Peribacillus sp. FSL E2-0218: one gene and its partner. The protein of the gene in region 2 binds, or shares a complex with, the protein of the main gene of each other region. Links are inferred from orthologs where the notes say so. Each region holds a gene or a part of one and is shown on either strand. Other genes may lie near its edges. The genes, in order: rny and pfkA.

What was found.
Region 1: pfkA (region 2) and rny share a complex: the UniProt entries of both Bacillus subtilis proteins name them as parts of the possible RNA degradosome complex. The link is inferred for Peribacillus sp. FSL E2-0218 from one-to-one orthologs.

The regions. Positions count from the first base shown.
Region 1 is NZ_CP150304.1:1,791,488-1,794,736, reverse strand. What follows is about bases 225-3,142. They hold rny (ribonuclease Y), read right to left. Parts: upstream 2,505-3,142; coding sequence 945-2,504; downstream 225-944. Other genes in these bases: recA (recombinase RecA), read right to left, coding at 2,860-3,142; MHI53_RS08650 (TIGR00282 family metallophosphoesterase), read right to left, coding at 225-794. Also shown: more of MHI53_RS08650, read right to left, coding at 1-224; more of recA, read right to left, coding at 3,143-3,249. UniProt on the Bacillus subtilis protein: Endoribonuclease that initiates mRNA decay. Initiates the decay of all SAM-dependent riboswitches, such as yitJ riboswitch. Involved in processing of the gapA operon mRNA, it cleaves between cggR and gapA.
Region 2 is NZ_CP150304.1:3,656,177-3,659,506, forward strand. What follows is about bases 321-3,319. They hold pfkA (6-phosphofructokinase), read right to left. Parts: upstream 2,301-3,319; coding sequence 1,341-2,300; downstream 321-1,340. Other genes in these bases: pyk (pyruvate kinase), read right to left, coding at 321-1,221; accA (acetyl-CoA carboxylase carboxyl transferase subunit alpha), read right to left, coding at 2,573-3,319. In the rest of the region: more of pyk, read right to left, coding at 1-320; more of accA, read right to left, coding at 3,320-3,330. UniProt on the Bacillus subtilis protein: Catalyzes the phosphorylation of D-fructose 6-phosphate to fructose 1,6-bisphosphate by ATP, the first committing step of glycolysis.

The DNA of each region.
Region 1 (3,249 bases), 1.9 Mb from region 2 along the record:
TGATAAAAGGGATGATCCTCATTAATGAGGATCCTATCTATTTTTTTTGCCTTACCGGTTTTGTCATCGATTTCCAAAAGGATCGCACTTAATAGGGTCCTGCCCTCCTTAGGCACCTCGAAACGGACAGGAAGGCTTGTCAGGAACCGTTGGAGCACCGCGCCTCTTTCCATGCCAAGGACACCATCATACGGCCCTGTCATGCCCACATCCGATATGTAAGCAGTTCCCGCAGGCAATATGCGGTTATCGGCAGTCTGAACGTGTGTATGCGTTCCGGCAACGGCTGTAACTTTGCCATCAAGGAACCACCCCATAGCCTGCTTTTCGCTTGTTGCTTCACCATGAAAATCAACAAAGATGATGGGTGTCCTTTTTTGCGCCATCGCCACAAGCTCCTCCGCTTTTTTGAATGGACAATCTAAATCCGGCATGAATGTCCTGGCTTGTAAATTGATGACCGCAATTTCCTGCTGGTTCCATTTTAAAAATTTCATTCCTTCTCCCGGTGCACCGTCAGGAAAGTTTGCTGGACGGACGAGATATTTCGCATCATCAATGAAATTGAATATATCGCGATTATCCCATGTATGGTTTCCCATTGTCACCGCCTGTGCGCCCCACTCTAAAAAGTTTCGGTAAATCTTTTCCGTGATTCCACGGCCACTTGCCGCATTTTCCCCATTGATGACCGTAATATGCGGCCGATGCTTTTCCTTTAATTTCGGAAGGTATTCTTGAACCATTTCACGGCCTAGAGACCCTACGACATCTCCAATAAATAGCAGTTTCATTGTAAAACCCTTTCTAGATTCACATTTCTCGTGATAAGAATATCAAGTATGTATTGTAACATAATATCGGATGAATATCGGAGCCGTTACCTGTTAAAAACAAGAAAAAGCGAAGAGGTTTCCCCCTCTTCGCTTTTTCTTTAACGACTTTTATTTAGCGTATTCGACTGCTCTTGTTTCACGGATGACCGTGACTTTTATATGACCTGGGTAATCGAGCTCTTCTTCAATCCGTTTGCGGATATCACGTGCGAGTCGATGGGCCGAAAGATCATCTATTTGCTCTGGTTTCACTAGAATCCGCACTTCGCGCCCGGCTTGAATCGCAAATGATTTTTCCACTCCATCGTAGGATTCGGAAATCTCCTCAAGCTTTTCAAGTCTTCTAATGTAATTTTCAAGTGTTTCACTTCTAGCGCCCGGCCTTGCAGCTGATAAAGCATCAGCGGCTGCAACAAGCACTGAAATAATGGAAGTTGGCTCCGTATCGCCATGATGTGAAGCGATGCTGTTAATGACAGTAGGATGCTCTTTATACTTAGTTGCCAATTCCACGCCTATTTCAACGTGGCTGCCTTCCACTTCATGATCGATCGCTTTCCCGATATCATGCAATAAACCGGCACGACGGGCAAGGACTTCATCCTCTCCAAGCTCAGCAGCCAGCAACCCTGAAAGCTGGGCCACTTCAATGGAATGCTTAAGCACGTTTTGTCCGTAACTTGTACGGAACTTCAAACGTCCCAGTATTTTGATAAGGTCTGGATGGAGACCGTGAACGCCAACCTCGAAAGTTGTTTGTTCACCAATTTCACGAATATGTTCATCTACCTCACGTCTTGCTTTGTCTACCATTTCTTCAATTCGAGCCGGATGGATCCGTCCGTCCTGAACAAGTTTTTCAAGAGCCAAGCGTGCCGTTTCACGTCTAATTGGATCAAATCCAGATAAAATGACAGCTTCAGGAGTATCATCAATAATAAGGTCAATACCTGTTAGCGTTTCTAGCGTCCGGATATTTCGTCCTTCACGTCCGATTATCCGTCCTTTCATTTCATCATTTGGAAGATTCACTACAGAAACGGTGGTTTCTGCAACATGATCAGCCGCACAACGCTGAATGGCAAGAGAAAGAACTTCTTTTGCTTTTTTATCAGCTTCTTCTTTGGCACGGGTATCACTTTCTTTAATCATAAGCGCTACATCGTGAGCCAGCTCGTTTTCCATTCGGTCTATAATGATTGCTTTAGCTTCTTCACGAGTTAAACCTGAAACACGTTCAAGCTCTGTTTGCTGCTTACGAACCGTCTCGTCCACTTTGCTTTCCATCTCTTCAATATGCTGTTGTCTTTGGTTTAGAGAATCTTCTTTTTTCTCCAAAAGGTTTTCACGTTTGTCTAACGTATCATCCTTACGGTCCAGATTCTCTTCTCTTTGCAATAACCGATTTTCTTGTTTTTGTAATTCATTCCTTCTTTCACGGGATTCCCGATCAGAATCTGAACGAATTTTATGAATTTCATCTTTTGCTTCCAACAAGGCTTCTTTCTTAAGTGCGTCCGCTTCACGTTTTGCATCCTCAAGGATGTGTTCTGCAGAGCCCTTTGCCCCTGCTATTTTACTCTCAAATTTTGATTTGTGAATAAAATAACCAACAACTGCACCGACGATTAGGCCAAGCAAAGTGAAGATGATTGTCATGGGTTCCATCGTTTCACCTCCCCTTGCTATGAACTTTTTACATAAAATGTTGAACTGTCGGCAAGTACATTGCACATAAATTCAATATACAGCACTTAATTTTCAAAATTTTAGTTTGAAAAATTGTAAAATATACATATTAATTGTATAGTTGAGAATTTTCATTGTCAAGCGTTTGTCCCTTATGTATCAATGATTATTCAAGTTTTCTTAAATATTCACCACCGGAAAGTGCTACATTCTTCATGGAAGGAGACGGCAATTCTGTTTTCCAGCCATTGAATTCGCTGAAAATTTCGCACTTTTCATTTCATAATATTTATAGAAAAGGCCCAAGCAAATAAGCTTAGGCCTTTTCCTACCATTAATCAAGTAATTCAAAATGTTCATCTTCCGCTTCCTCTGGCGGCAGCTCATGCTCTCCATCAAGATTATAATGATCCCTGATTTTCTGAGAAATCTCCAGAGCGATATCTTGATTTTCTTTCAAGAACATCTTCGCGTTTTCCCGTCCTTGTCCAACACGCTCTTCGTTGTATGAATACCACGAACCGCTTTTAAGGACGATATCAAGCTCTGCACCCATATCAATGATTTCACCTTCCTGCGAAATACCTTGACCATACATGATATCAACTTCCGCTTGGCGGAATGGCGGCGCAACTTTGTTTTTCACCACTTTGATTTTGGTTTTATTACCGACGATTTCATTGCCTTGTTTTAACTGTTCCGCACGACGCACTTCCAGACGTAC
Region 2 (3,330 bases):
AACATGGTCATTGGACGTAACCGCAATGATTGGTGCTTTAGGGCGATATTTAGAAATCATCCTTGCCGTATGACCGCTTTCGGTAGGCGTGATGATCGCTCCGGCATTAAGATTAAGTGCAGTATGGGCAACCGACTGACCGATGGCATCCGTGACATTATGACGGTTCACTTTACTTCTGATTGATAATATATCCCGATAATTAAGCGCTGATTCAGCACGTGATGCTATGTTGTGCATCGTTTGCACCGCTTCTACAGGATAAGTTCCCGCAGCTGTTTCTCCTGACAGCATGATGGCATCCGTTCCATCAAAGATGGCGTTGGCGACGTCACTTGCTTCAGCCCGTGTCGGCCTTGGGTTACGCTGCATGGAATCAAGCATTTGTGTAGCCGTAATGACCGGTTTTCCGGCGTTGTTGCACTTTTTGATCATTTGCTTTTGGACTAGCGGCACTTCTTCAGCAGGAATTTCCACACCCAAGTCTCCGCGAGCCACCATCAAGCCATCTGAAACTTCGAGGATTTCATCAAGACGGTCGACGCCTTCCTGGTTTTCGATTTTAGGGATGATTTGAATATGCTCCGCTCCATTTTGCTGCAGTAATTCACGCACTTCAAGGACGTCGGAGGCTCTCCGTACAAATGATGCCGCGACAAAATCGATACCCTGTCCTATCCCAAACAAGATATCCTGTTCGTCTTTTTCCGTGATGCCTGGCAGATTGACCGAGACACCCGGCACATTGACACCTTTTTTGTTCTTCAGGGTACCGCTATTCAATATTTTTGTATGGATTTCTTTTCTTGCTTCATCAATCTTCAATACTTCAAGACCGATCAATCCATCATCCAACAGGATTTTCGATCCGGTGTGGACATCATGAAGAAGTCCTTCATAAGTAATGGAAAATTTCTCTGGCGTTCCAAGCACTTCCGTCATGGAAATGATGACTTCGTTACCGGCTACTAGCTCCATGGAATCGTTCTCCATGTTATTGGTGCGTATTTCAGGTCCTTTTGTGTCCAGCAGGATCGCTACCTGTTTCCCTGATTTTTCGCTAGCTTCCCTTATGTTGCTGATTCTGGCGGCATGTTCTTCATGATTGCCATGAGAAAAGTTAAGCCTAGCCACATTCATCCCCGCTTCTATTAATTGAACCAGCTTTTCGATGCTTTCACTTGCGGGGCCGATCGTACAAACAATCTTGGTTTTTCGCATGGTGTGCTCCTCCTTGAAAACTCGCCGCCTGTCCAACTTATGGAGACAGGGGCGTAGTGTAATGTGTCTCTACTTTTTTACGGAATTCTTCAATCTGTTCATTGGACGATACTGATTGCCTAGATGGATAGTTCGGACGATAAATCATACATTTTCTTGTCGATTGTATGCTGTTTACCTAGGACATCGATGATACCATGGTCGACAAGTCGATTCTGTTCTATCCCGACAGCCCGGCCCCCTTTGCCCTCCAAAAGCAATTCCACGGCTCTGGCACCGAGTCTGCTTGCCAGGACACGGTCGTTTGCGGAAGGAGATCCGCCCCGCTGAACATGGCCAAGAACCGTCACGCGTGTTTCGACTCCTGCCTTTTCCTCAATTTTCCTGGAAACATCGACAGCACTCCCGACACCTTCCGCAACGATGATGATACTATGTTTTTTGCCGCGTTCATGCCCGCGATTCAACTTCCCGACCAAATCATCCATATCGTAATCATACTCCGGGCAAAGGATCGTTTCCGCCCCTCCGGCCAGTCCGGCCCAAAGTGCGATATCCCCAGCATTTCTTCCCATTACTTCAACGACATAAGTGCGTTCATGAGAAGTCGCCGTATCACGGATTTTATCGATGGCATCAATGACGGTATTCAGAGCCGTATCGAAGCCGATCGTAAAGTCTGTCCCAGGTATGTCATTATCAATCGTTCCTGGAACCCCTATACAAGGAAAGCCCCTTTCAGTCAATGCCTTGGCTCCCATGTAAGAACCATCGCCGCCTATTACGACAAGGCCCTCGATCCCAAATTTATTCAATTGTTCTATTCCCTTTAGCTGGCCCTCCTCTGTCTTGAAATCGAGACAGCGAGCTGTATGTAGCATCGTACCCCCGCGATGGATGATATCACCGACAGATCCAAGTTCAAGCTGCCTTATATCCCCATTAATCAGCCCCTGATAGCCATGATAAATCCCAAAGACCTCCATTTCATGAAAAATGGCTTTCCGGACAACCGCTCGGACTGCCGCATTCATGCCTGGAGAATCTCCTCCGCTTGTCAATACACCTATTCTTTTCATAAATGTCACCTCTCTACAACACTAATCAAATTTAAGCCCTTATATACCATTGTACCCTTTTTCAAGCTTCAATAAGCAGTAACTATTTCAACTTATGGTCACTTGATGTTATTAGACTAACCGATTCTGTTCAGAAATTGAAGTAATATGGCGCAAATCTTTACATTCTTCATACAATCATAGCTTTAGGGTTGGCCACCGACGTACCACTCCGTTGGAAAGGCTGAAAAAACGTGTTGCCCCAGGCAGCACGTTTTTTCCTTTACAGATGTTTATGAATGCTGTTTTACGTCCTCAGGTTTCCCCTCAGATTGTTTTGCGAATTCATATTCACCGATTTTCTTGAATTTCATGTAACGTTGGTTGATGAGATCTTCACTTTTCAATGGGAGGAGCTCATTAAATGAACGTTTCAAGGTTTCCTTTATGGCTTCTGCCTGAACATTTGCATTCCGGTGGGCGCCGCCTTTTACTTCCGGGATGATTTCATCGATGACCCCTAAGCGATTCAGGTCAGGAGCCGTAATCTGCATCGATTCAGCAGCTCTTTTAGCCTGGGAAGCATCCTTCCATAATAACGCAGCAGCCCCTTCAGGAGAAATGACCGAGTATGTTGAATTCTCAAGCATGAAAATCCGATCTCCAACTCCAAGTGCCAAGGCACCGCCACTTCCGCCTTCGCCGATGACGATGCTGATGACCGGCACCTTCAGCCCGGCCATTTCAAAAAGGTTTTTAGCAATGGCTTCGCTTTGACCGCGTTCTTCTGCAGCCTTCCCAGGGAATGCTCCCTTCGTGTCGATGAAGCAAATGATCGGCCGATTGAATTTTTCCGCCTGTTTCATCAAGCGCAGCGCTTTTCGATAGCCCTCTGGATGGGGCATGCCAAAGTTACGACGGATATTCTCCTTCGTATCCTTGCCGCGCTGATGACCGATGACGGTCACGGACCGCCCATCGAACTGGGCGATGCCAGCGACAATCGCCTCATCGTCCCCATAATAACGGTCACCATGAAACTCGATGAAGT